Regions from separate parts of the Leucobacter rhizosphaerae genome, predicted to be linked through region 1. Evidence: riboswitches for the same ligand, from Rfam matches in the RefSeq annotation. Region 1 holds a riboswitch; the other holds the start of a gene.
What was found. A riboswitch is a leader RNA that binds a small molecule or an ion and turns the genes downstream of it on or off. The one in region 1 is predicted to bind thiamine pyrophosphate.
Positions count from the first base shown of each region.

Region 1 (5,876 bases):
CGTGCGCTTCCAGTTCTCCCCCGAGGTCTTCACCCTCACCGAGCCGGACTACGTGCTGGAGCTCTGCGACGCCATCACGGAGCTCTGGCGGGCGACGCCGGAGCGGCCCGTGATCCTGAACCTGCCCGCCACGGTCGAGATCGCCACCCCGAACGTCTACGCGGACCAGATTGAGTACATGCACACGCACCTCGCCCGGCGCGACAGCGTGATCCTGTCGGTGCACCCGCACAACGACCGCGGCACCGGCGTCGCGTGCGCCGAGCTGGCGGTGCTGGCGGGGGCGCAGCGGGTCGAGGGCTGTCTCTTCGGCAACGGCGAGCGCACCGGCAACGTCGACCTCGTCACGCTCGCGCTCAACCTGCACGCGCAGGGCGTCGACCCCATGATCGACTTCTCCGACATCGACGAGATCCGGCGCACGGTCGAACACTGCAACCGCATCGAGGTGCACCCGCGGCACCCGTACGCCGGCGACCTCGTGCACACCGCCTTCAGCGGCACGCACCAGGACGCGATCAAAAAGGGGTTCGCCGAGCACCGCGCGCGGGCGGCAGCCGAGGGGGTCTCCGAGCGCGACCTCGAGTGGCGCGTACCCTACCTCCCCATCGATCCCGCGGACCTCGGCCGCAGCTACGACGCGGTGATCCGCGTGAACTCGCAGTCGGGCAAGGGCGGGATCGCCTACCTGCTCGAGGCCGAGTTCGGGATCGCGCTGCCGCGGGAGGCGCAGATCGCGTTCGCGCGCCGGGTGCAAGCGCACACCGACGCGACCGGAGCGGAGATCACCGCGGCCGAGCTGCGCGAGCTCTTCGAGTCCGCGCAACTCGGGTAGGCGCTCGCAGAGGGATTGCCCGCCCCGTCACGCCGCCCGCCCGTCGAGTGCCGCGAGCACCCGGCGGAGCGCGGCGCGGTCGCTGCCCTCCGCCTGCTCGCGCGTGCGCCCCGCGGCGTCCGGGCGCTCTTCGACGTGCACGACGCGGCCGGGTCGATCGCTCAGCACGAGGACCCGATCGGCGAGCAGCAGCGCCTCCTCGATGTCGTGCGTGACGAGCAGGATCGGCCGGCGATCGCTCGCGGTGAGGTCGAGCAGCCAGTGCTGCAGCCGCCGCCGGGTGAGCGCGTCGAGCGCGCCCAGCGGCTCGTCGAGCACAAGCGCGGGCTGCGGCATGAGAAAGGTGCGCAGCAGCGCGACGCGCTGCCGCATGCCGCCCGAGAGCTCATCAGGCCAGGCGCGCTCCTGGCCGGCGAGCCCGAAGCGCTCGAGCAGCCCGAGCGCCTCGGCCCGCGCGGCGGCGCGATCCCGACCCGCGGTCTCGGCACCGAGGGTCATGTTGTCGATCGCCCGCAGCCAGGGCAGCAGGGCGTCGCGCTGCGGATGGTACGCGACCCCGCCGGGTCGCCCGACGAGGTCTCGACCCCCGATGCGGGCGCTCCCGAGCTCCGGTACGAGCAGCCCGGCGAGCACGCGCAGCAGGGTCGACTTGCCGCAGCCGCTCGGCCCCACGAGCGCGGTCAGGGTGCCGGGCTCCACGGCGAACGACACCTCGCTCAGCACCGGCGTGCGGGGCGCCCGTCGTGCGGCGCGCCCCGCTCCCGGCGCGCGGAAGGCGTGCGCGACCGCGTCGACGACCAGGGCGGTCATGTCAGGCCGCGGGCAGGTAGTCGTTCGTCCACGCGCCCTCGAGCGGCGCCGTGTCGTCCAGCATGCCTGCCTGCACCAGGAACTCGGTGAAGCGCGTCCATACGGGCTCCTCCATCTGTCCGAAGCGGTCGGCCTCTCCCGCCGCGTCGGTCTGGAAGAGCGGCGCGTAGTACGCCACGGCGTCGCGCACCAGCGTCTCGTCGAGCTCGGGTGCTCCGGCGAGCAGCGCCTCGGCTCCGGCGTCGGGATCCGCCGCCACCGCCTCGTACCCCTGGCTCGTGGCGTCGAGGAAGGCGCGCGTCAGCTCCGGATCCGCCGCCATCGCCTCGCCGTTCCCCACGATCACCGGGGTGTACCAGTTCGGAATGCACTCCTCGTGCGCCGACAGCGGCAGGATCACCACGTCGTCGCGCTCGGACTGCGCGCGGAGCGCATCCCAGCCCCCGAACACCCAGGTGACGTCGAAGCGATCCTGCGCGAGCCCCGCGAGGTAGTCGACGTTGCCGATGTCGATGAACTCGATCGAGTCGGGGTCGCCCCCGCCGCAGGTCGCGAGCTCCGACATGATCTCGGTCTCGAGCGCCCCGCCGTACCCGCCGTAGGTGAGCCCGGCAAGTGATGCGGGATCCTCCGTCAGCCCCGTGCCCTCGAGGCCCATGAGCACGGAGTCGTTCACGGGGAGCAGGGTGGCGATGGCCTCGATGTCCATGCCCGCCGCCCGCGCCGGCAGCACCGACTCGGCCTGCGAGATCCCGAACTCGACCTGGCCCTCCGCGACGGCCGCGTCGGCACCGATGTCGGCACCCGGTTCGATGATCTCGAGGTCGATGCCGGCATCGGCATACAAGCCGTTCTGCTCGGCGTAGTAGATGCCGGCGTGGTGCGCGTTGGGCGTCCAGTTCAGCATGAGGGTGACCTGCTGGAGGTCGCTGTCGGTGCCGGCGGTGCCGGATCCCGCCGATCCGGCACCCGAAGCGGCGCCGCTGCAGCCCGCGAGCAGCAGACCAGCGGAGAGGAGGGCGATCGCCGCGGTGGAGGAACGGGCAGCGTGGGTGGAGAACGAAGAAGTGCGAGTCACGTCGGGGTGACCTTTCTGTGGGGTGTTCAGGAGGGTGAGGTGCCGTCGGCGCGGGCCGATGCGGCGCGGGTGCGCGCGAGGGCGCGGTCCCCGAGGAGAGCAGTGATCCAGAACAGCAGCACGCCGAGCACGGCGATCACGCCGACCGCGGCGAAGAGCTGATCCATGCGGTAGCTGGCCTGGGAGCGCTGCAGGTACACGCCGAGTCCGACGGATGATCCCATCCACTCGGCGATGATCGCGCTGAAGACGACGTAGCTCGCGGAGACCTTCGCGCCCGCCACGATGCCGGGCACCGCGCCCGGCAGGCGCACGCGGCGGAGCACGGTGCCGCGGGAGGCCCCCATCGAGACGAGCAGGTCGACGAGATCGCGGTCGACGGATCGCATCGCCGCGGCCGCGCTGATCACGACCGGGAAGAACGCGCCGAGTGTCACCACGAGGATCTTCGGCCAGGCGCCGAACCCCATCGCCGCGATCACGATCGGCGCGAAGATCACCGGAGGGATCGCCTGACTGGCGATGAGGATCGGCTCGACCGCGCGCCTCGCGGAGTCCGAGAGGGTGAGCGCGACGGCGATCCCGAGCCCGAGAACGGCGCCGATGGCGAAGCCGGCGACGGCGATCTGCACGGTGGCGAGCAGGTGCTCCCCGAGCAGCGTGCGGTCGTTCCAGGCCGCCTGCCACACCTGCGCGGGGGCAGGGAGCAGGTAGTCGGGAACGCCGGTGATGCGGACGAGCAGATCCCATACGAGCACGACGCCGATGACGGCGACGAGCACGGGGAGGATCTGCCGCGTGATGGTGCTCACGGCGGCGACAGCGGGCGGGCGCTAGTGCGTGATGCGCGCCGCGAGGTCCGACATGGAGGCCTCGAAGCGATCGTCCTGCGCTTCCAGGATCCGCACGTGCGTCATGTTCTGCTCGGCGCCCGAGGCGAGCACGGCCTCGTGTAGCTCGCGCATGAGCGGCCAGAGCCGGTCGGCCGGTCCCTGCACCGTGGTGCCGAGCGCGCCGACCTCGTACTCGAGGCCGCTGGATTCGATGACCCGAATCGCCGCCTCGCAGTGGGCGTAGGGCCCCCGCTCATCGCCGTGGGGTGTGGGACCTACATGGACATGGATCAACATATTGACCGCTTCCCTCCGCTCGCATTACCGAGATCAGGTTTCTGGGGTGGTCCACCTCGGTCGGCGGATCTCAGCCATTCGGCCCCCCCAGCGGATGTTCACTGTGGATTTCTCACCCTAGCAGACGGGGTGCGGGGCTAGGTTCGCCCGTCACGCACCCAGCGCGACGACAAGACTCGCGGCCGCGAGCAGCGCGCACACCGGGGTCATCACGGCGCGCTCGGGTCGGCTGCGCGAGATCGCGTTCATCCCGATCCCGAGCACGAAGTACCCGACCAGGATCCACGTCGCCACGCGTACGAACCCGGAGTCGCCGCCGCCGAGCAGGCCGCCGCGCGACAGCAGGATCGCGGCGAACCCGGCGTAGAGCAGCACCGAGACCGCGCTGCCGATGCGGAGCTTGCGCGGCAGGATCCGATGCTGACCGCCCCAGACGAGCGTGCCGTAGGGCTTCCCCGAGGCGACCAGGATCTGCAGGACGGCGAGCGCCGCGAGCACCAGCGTGGCGAGTGCCGCCGCGGCGAGCTGGATCGTCATGGTGGCAGTGTATCGGGGGTGTGGTTCGCGCGGCGGGGTGCGTGCGGACGCTCGATGCAGGCGAGCTCAGTGCGCGTGGTGACTCGTGCCGTGCGGCACCGCGTGCTCCCCGGCCGAGGTATTCGCGAGGGCGGGCGTCGTGAGCGCCGCCACCACCATCGCCGCCGCGGTGACGGCGATCACCGTGGCACCCGGGCGTGGTGAGGCTGGGGCGCCGGACCCGGCCGAGTAGGCGCTCGCTGCCCGGAGTCGTCGCAGACGCACGGCGGCAAGCAGGGCCACGGACCAGTGCAGCACGACGAGCACCGCGAAGGGCACCCAACCTATCTGGCGGGCGAACACCAGCGCCGTCGCGGCGGCCATCACGACCACGGAGACGGCGATCGCGAGCCGCGGCGCGAGCATGCGCCCCGCGCGGAGCACCCCGAGCCCCCACACCAGCTCCGCGGCCGCCGCTGCGAGCAGCGTTCCCGCGAGCAGCCAGCCCGATTCGGCGGCGATCGCGCAGAGGATCAACGTCGACCCGATCGCCGCTAACGCGCTCCAGATCCCGGCGAATGCGCGCCAGCCGTCGGCGAGCGCGCCCCGGACCCCCGGGAGCGCGCTCGGGTCGGTGGCAATCATCAGGCCACGAGCGGACCCGTCGGCCGCGCCACCTGCTTGTCGGCTCCCAACGCCACGCCCAGGAGCACGAGCGCGCTGCCGAGGTGGAGGATGTGGTCGGCGGTGTTCAGCGCGAGGATGTTCGCCGCGGTGTCCGCGATGAAGAACCCGACGATGCCGACAAGGAGGTAGACCGCGCCGACCGTCCCGTTGACCGCCTTCGCCGCACGGGTGTTCGCGAGTCCGGCGATGATCAGGGCCGCACCGATCGCGAGGTGCACCACGTTGTGGAGCGGGTTCACCTCGAAGATCCCGAGCAGGAGATGCCCATCGCGCGCGATGAACCCGATCCCGCCCGTCACGGCGAAGCCCAACAGCCCCACGACCACGTACACGCCACCGAAGATGACGCCGACGATCCTGTTGACAGATTTCATGGTGTGCCCCCTTGCGATTGGTCACATGGGCGGGTCTGATCGATGCCGCATGTGTTGCCCTCCAGCTAAGGGGGTGCGAGACCGCGACGCGATGGGGTTGTGCTCGGGCGGAATCCTGCGTAGGGTCGCGCGACGCTGCCGGGGATCGCGGTCGGTCTGGTTCTCCGCGGGCTCAGTCCTCGGCGGGCTGGGTCGTCGGCATCCGATCCCGGTCGTACGTGATCGTCGAGTAGCCGTGCGGCGCCGCGTTACCCTCCTCGTCGATGTTCACGAACACGATGCGCTCGATGCTCAGGATCACCTTGCGGGTGATCATGTTGCGCACCTCGGCGCGCATGGCGAGCGAGGTGCGGCCGAAGGAGGTCGCGACGAGCCCCATCTCGATGAGATCGCCCTGCCGCGCGGACGCCTGGAAGTTGATCTCGGAGATGAACTTCGTGACGACG
Region 1 is NZ_CP095043.1:891,799-897,674, forward strand. It holds gene MUN76_RS04130 (2-isopropylmalate synthase) at 1-835, shown strand, start outside; gene MUN76_RS04135 (ABC transporter ATP-binding protein) at 863-1,645, opposite strand; gene MUN76_RS04140 (ABC transporter substrate-binding protein) at 1,647-2,723, opposite strand; gene MUN76_RS04145 (ABC transporter permease) at 2,750-3,535, opposite strand; gene MUN76_RS04150 (thiamine-binding protein) at 3,557-3,853, opposite strand; TPP riboswitch at 3,847-3,952, opposite strand; gene MUN76_RS04155 (hypothetical protein) at 4,004-4,390, opposite strand; gene MUN76_RS04160 (hypothetical protein) at 4,457-5,014, opposite strand; gene MUN76_RS04165 (DUF4383 domain-containing protein) at 5,014-5,430, opposite strand; gene MUN76_RS04170 (acyl-CoA thioesterase) at 5,603-5,876, opposite strand, start outside.

Region 2 (5,876 bases), 200 kb from region 1:
GGTCTCGGACTCGCCGGGTCGGACCTGCACGCGCGCCTGGCGCAGCACGGGGCCGGTGTCGACGCCCTCATCGATGACGTGGACAGTCACCCCGGTCTCGGTCGCCCCGGCGGCGAGCGCGTCGCGCACGGCGTGGGCGCCGGGGAAGCTCGGCAGCAGCGCCGGGTGGGTGTTGATGAGTCGCGGCGAGAACGCGTCGACGAACCCCGGGGGCAGGATCCGCATGAGTCCGGCGCTCACGACGAGGATCGGCTCCGCATCCACGGCCTCGCTGTGCCGGCGGATCTCCTCGGCGAGCGCGCGCCCCCAGTCCGCCCGGGTCTCCGCGTCGGCGGGCCGCACGATGAAGGTCGGCACCCCGGCCGCGTGCGCGTGGGCGAGGCCCGGCGCATCGGTGTCGGAGCCGACGCAGACGACTCGAGCCGGGTAGGCCGGATCCGCGGCCGCGGCGAGCAGCGCTTCGAGGTTGCTGCCGCCGCCAGAGATCAATACCGCGAGTTTCAGCACCCGATCAGTCTACCGGTCCTCTGGCCGGCTCCTCGATGCGGATGATCTCGTCGGCGAGCGTCTCCGGCTGCGTGCGCGCGAAGAGGCGATCCTCCTGCGCGGCCCAGCGCTCCCAGTGCGGCCGGAACGTCTCCCCGTCGCGGGCGAGTGCCCGGCCGCGACGGAGCTCGGCGCTGCCGTCGAGCCAGACCGCGTGCACCCGAGCCGGGCTCGCCGCGCCCGCGATCCTCTCGGCCCAGCGCTGCGCCGCCGCGAGGTTCTCCGCGGTCACGGCGCCGCAGCCCTCGACCACGAGCGGGCGGTCGGTGGTGAGGGCGATCCAGTCGCCGAACGTCTCCGCGTGCCAGTCGTAGCGCCGGTATCCGCCGGCATCGAGCGCGGTCGCGACCGATCGGGATCCCGCTGCGAGCCCGTCCCAGCCGGGATAGAGATCCTCGACGTGCAGCACCTGGATCCGGCCGCCGTCGAGCCGCTGGCGGGTCACGAGACGCTCGGTCAGCGAGGTCTTGCCCGATCCGGATCGCCCGTCGATGAGGATCACGTCCAGCTCTCCGAGCTGCATCAGAACTCTCCTCTCTGGTCCGTGCGGAGCCGATCCGCCAGGAGCATCACGCCGGCGGCGAGCGCGCCGAGCAGCACGGCGCCCGCGAGGCCGGCACCGTAGCTCCCCGGCGCCTGGTGTCCGATCAGCTCGGCCACCACGACGGGCAGCGTCTGCTCCCCCGGTCGCACCAGGAACGAGGTCGCCCCGAACTCGCCGAGCGACACCGCGAACGCGAACCCGAGGGCGAGGCCCGCGGACCGCCCGAGCATCGGCAGATCGATCGTGCGCAGCACCGTCAGCGGGTCCGCCCCGAGCGAGCTCGCCGCGATCCGAAGGCGTTGGTCGATGCCGCGCAGCACGGGCAGCAGCGTGCGCACCACGAGCGGGAGTGCGACGAGCGCCTGCGCGATCGGGATCAGCACGATGGAGGTGCGCAGATCGATGCCGATGCCGAGCGGGCGATGCATGGTGAGCAGCAGACCGAAACCGAGCGTCACCGCCGACACCCCGAGCGGCAGCATCACGAGGCCGTCGAAGAGGTGCATCCCGCGCTGGAGCACCCGGGAGCGCGGCCGGCGCGACAGCACGAGCGCGATGATCATGCCGAGGATCATGGCGAGCGCCGCGGCGACGGCGGCGATCCGGAGCGAGAGCCAGATCGCCGCGGGCACCGACCCCTCGATCGGCAGCGTCGAGGCGTCATCGACGAGGGCCGCGTAGTGCTCGAGTGTCCAGGCGCCGTCGGAGGTGCGGAGCGACCGCGCGAGCAGTGCGGCGATCGGGAGGGCGTGGAGGAGCAGCACGGTCGCCCCGAACACAAGGCAGACGGGGAGATCCCGGAGCCCGGGCCGCTGCTCACGACGGGGCTCGGCCCCGAGCTCGACCGCGCGCTCCCCCGACGCGCGCAGCCTCGCGGAGACCGCGAGGGCGGCCCCCACGATGGCGAACTGCGCGAGGGAGAGCACCGCAGCCCCGCGGAGATCGAGGAACTGGACCGTGAGCCGGTAGATCTCCGTCTCGACGTTGGCGAACTCTCGCCCGCCCAGGATCAGCACCACGCCGAACGAGGTCGAGCTGAACAGGAACACCAGCGCCCCCGCCGAGGCGATCGCGGGTCGGAGCGCGGGCAGCGTCACACTGCACCAGGCGCGGATGGCGCCGGCGCCGAGTACCCGCGCGGCCATCACCGAGCGGTCGTCGAGTCGGGCCCAGAACCCCCCGACGGTGCGTGCCACCACCGTGACGTTGAAGAACGCGAGCGCCGCGACGACGCCGACGAAGCTCCGATCGAGGCCGAGCCCCTCGAGCGGTCCGCCCACCCCGAGCAGCGCCGAGAACGCCACGCCGACGACGACGGTGGGCAGCACGAACGGGATCGTGAGGAAGCCGCGCAGCAGCGCTCGGCCCGGGAACTCCAGGCGATAGAGCACGTACGCAGCAGGCAGCCCGAGCAGCACCGAGAGCACCGTCGCGCAACCGGCCTGGAGCACCGTCTGGCCGATGACGCGCCAGGTGCGATCCTGCCCGAACACCTCGGGGATCCCGCTCGGATCGAAGCGGCCGTCGGCGACGAACCCGGTCGCGACGAGCGAGAGCACGGGCCACAGGAAGAAGATCGCCAGGAAGGCGAGCGGCACGAGGACGGCGACGGTCCACCCCGTGCCGCCGAGGATCCGGGACGGATCGATGCTGCGCCGGGACGGCGCGCTGTCGCGCCCCGGCCGATCGATACTGCGCCGGAGCGGCGCGCTAGAGCCCGATCTGCTCACTCAGCGTCCGCAGCCATCCCTCGCGCCCCGCCTCGATCTCCGCCGCGGGGAGGTCGTGCGCCGCGCCGGGATCCGGGAGCGGGGCGAAGGTCGACCACGCCTCGGGGATCTGCGCCTCGGCGTCGACCGGATACATGTACATCGTGTCGGGGATCGTCTCCTGGAACTCGCGGGAGACGAGATAGTCGACGACGGCGCGGGCCCCCTCGGGGTTCGCCGCTCCGGCCAGCACCCCGGCGTACTCGACCTGGCTCGAGCAGGTGTCGAGCAGGGCGCGGGTCGAGGTCGCCGCCCCGTCGTCCGAGACCGTGAAGGCCGGTGACGAGCTGTAGGAGAGCACGATCGGCTTCGTGCCGTCGCCGCCGCCCTGGGTGAACTGCCCGTTGTAGGCCTCCGTCCACCCCTGCTCGATGCGCGCACCGTTGTCGACGAGGCGCTGCCAGTAGTCGGCGAAGCCGTCCTCGCCGAAGGCCGCGACGGTGCCGACGAGCAGGGACGCGCCCGTCGACGACGCCGTCGGATCCAGGATCACCGTGAGGTCGCGGTACGCGGGATCTGCGAGGTCCTCGAACCCCGTGGGCTCCGCGAGGCCCTGCTCGGCGAACCACGCCGTGTCGATGTTGAAGCAGGTCGCTCCCCGATCGACCGGGGTGAGGCTGAAGGCGTCGGTGGTGTCGGAGTCAGTGTCGGCGATCGCGAGGTCCACGGCGCTCTCCGGGAACGCCTCCGGCCGGTACGGCTCCACCACGTCGTTGTCGACGAGACGCGAGGCGAAGATCGTGTCCACCCCGAAGAAGGCGTCCGCGATCGGCGCCCCCTTCGTCAGCACGAGCTTGTTCGTGAGCTCTCCACCGTCGCCCGCCGACACCACCTCGACCTCGTACCCGGTCGCAGCGCTCGCGGCTTCGGCGAACGCGTCGTTCGGAAAGGAGTCGTGGACCACAAGCGTGACCCGCTTCGATGCGGCCTCGTCGCTCGGGCCTTCGCCCGTCGCGCAGCCGGCGAGCGCGAGTCCGAGTACCGTTGCGCTGGTCAGCGCGCCGACGATCCGTCGACGGGTGGAGCGAGACGCTCCGGGGGTGTGCGGGTGCATCATTGAGGGCTTCCTTCCTCCGCTGGTATGACCCAGATCAGGTTGAACGGTCGGAGCACGCGTGCTCCCTCTCAGCCCCCGCGCAGGGACTCCCGTGGATTGCCCTCCTACCCTAGCGCTCCCGCCGCGGGAGGCGCCAACCGGGCCGCCGGGTCTGCGTCGGCGGTTCGGGATCGACGGCCTCGGTGCCGTCCCAGGCGAATGCTCGCAGCAGCTCGTCATCCGGTTCGCCCGCGGCGGGGCGCGGCTCCGAATTCGCCGGCTCCGGCGCGTCCGACACCTCCACGACCTCGTGCACTTCCACCGGCTCGTGGGTGTCGACGGTCTCGTGGATCTCCACCGTCTCGTAGGTCTCCACCGTCTCGTGGATCTCCACCGTCTCGTGGATCTCGACGGTCTCGTGCGCATCGGCGGGGTCGTGCGCCGCGGCGACCCCGGGGAGTCCGAACGTCAACGGGGCGAATGCCTCGTCGCCCTCTTCGTCGCGACGTGCCGACGATCGGTGTCGCTCCGGTACCAGATCGGCGACGGAGGCGCGCATCCGCGAGGTATCCACGCGGCTCGCGAGGATCCCCGCGAGCGCGCCGAGTCCGAGCTCCCCGGCGGCGAGGCCCCCGGTCACCCAGGGGTCCGGTCCGACGAGGGCGAGGCGATCCGGGCCGATGGAGCCCGTGGCAAGGCCCGCGACCGCCGCGATCGTCACCCCGGCGAGCACCGCCGCGCCGATCCCGACCGCGAGCGCAACCGGCCAGCTTGCCCGCCGAAGCTCGGGCCGCCTGGCGAAGAGCACCCCGATGCACAGCCCACCGAGCACAAGGAGCGCCGGAGCGAGCACACCGGCGCTGCCCCACCCCTGGGGGATCGCCCCGAAGAGCGGGAGCGCCGGCAGCGGACCGAGCAGCGCGCCGAACGGAGACGCCGAACTGCCGGCGCCGACCGCGAATCCCGCGCCGGTGAGCCAGGACCCGCCCCACACCACCGCGGTCGGCAGCAGCGCGGCCTGCAGCAGGAAGACGAGGAGCGCACCGAGGGCGTCGAGCTGGAGGCTCTGCGTGAGCGTCGTGATGCTCACGTACCCCGCGACGATCGCCACCGCGACGGCCAGTGCGGCGAGGCCGATGAACACGGCCAGCAGTGCTGCCGCGAGTCGGATCGTCTCGCCGAGCCGTGCCGGAAGCGCGGCGGAACCCGCGACGCCGAGGCGTGCGAGCGCGCGCTGCTTCCACCGGATCGTCGCGGTCCACCACGGGTGTTCGTCTCGCGCGGCGCGCACGAGGAAGCCGCCCAGTGAGGGGACGGCGAAGCACAGCGCGGGCACGACGATCGCGAGCCAGGTCGGCCAGGCCGCCCACGCACTCGCGAGGGGCACGACGAGCGCGGAGACCGCCGCGAACCCGGCGGCTCCGCCGATCACGCCGGCGATCCCGACGCCGCCGCGCTGCGCGAAGCGCCAGCCCGAACGCGCCGCGAGCGCGACCGTGATGAGGGTGAGCCCGAGCGGGGCGAGCGAGAGCGTGAAGGCCAGGGGCTCAGGGGCGAGCCCGAGGGCGAGCGCCGCCTCGGCGGGCAGGGCGAACCCGAGCGGGACGAAGTGGGCGAGCAGCCACACCCCGGCGGCGCCACCCGCGACGTCGAGGGGTTCGGCCGCCATGTCGAAGCCGATGAACCAGAGGAGCAGCGCGGGGATCGCGATCACCGCGAGCCCGGCCAGGGCGACGGCGACCGCCTCGATCGCAGCGATCACTGCCGTCAACGTGGGTCTCATCGCCCTGCAGTCTAGCGCGTTCGGGCGCGCCCATCGGGGCCCCGCACCGGCCGCGACGTCGTCACGATCGGACGCGCGGGTGCGGATCTCTCGTGGGAGGACCCCGGAGGCATCGCCTCGGCGGTCGACGGTGCCGCACTGGTGCTGGGCCTCGCGGGCAAGAGCGTGAACTGCCGGTACACCGCGCGCAATCGCGCC
Region 2 is NZ_CP095043.1:1,089,980-1,095,855, forward strand. It holds gene purN (phosphoribosylglycinamide formyltransferase) at 1-507, opposite strand, end outside; gene MUN76_RS04945 (nucleoside/nucleotide kinase family protein) at 512-1,069, opposite strand; gene MUN76_RS04950 (ABC transporter permease) at 1,069-2,649, opposite strand; gene MUN76_RS04955 (thiamine ABC transporter substrate-binding protein) at 2,801-3,916, opposite strand; TPP riboswitch at 3,911-4,019, opposite strand; gene MUN76_RS04960 (cell division protein PerM) at 4,026-5,609, opposite strand; partial or broken gene MUN76_RS04965 (DUF1731 domain-containing protein) at 5,727-5,876, shown strand, end outside.
Region 2: it holds a riboswitch for thiamine pyrophosphate, as region 1 does, so the genes downstream of both, MUN76_RS04955 (thiamine ABC transporter substrate-binding protein) here and MUN76_RS04150 (thiamine-binding protein) in region 1, are expected to answer to the same signal.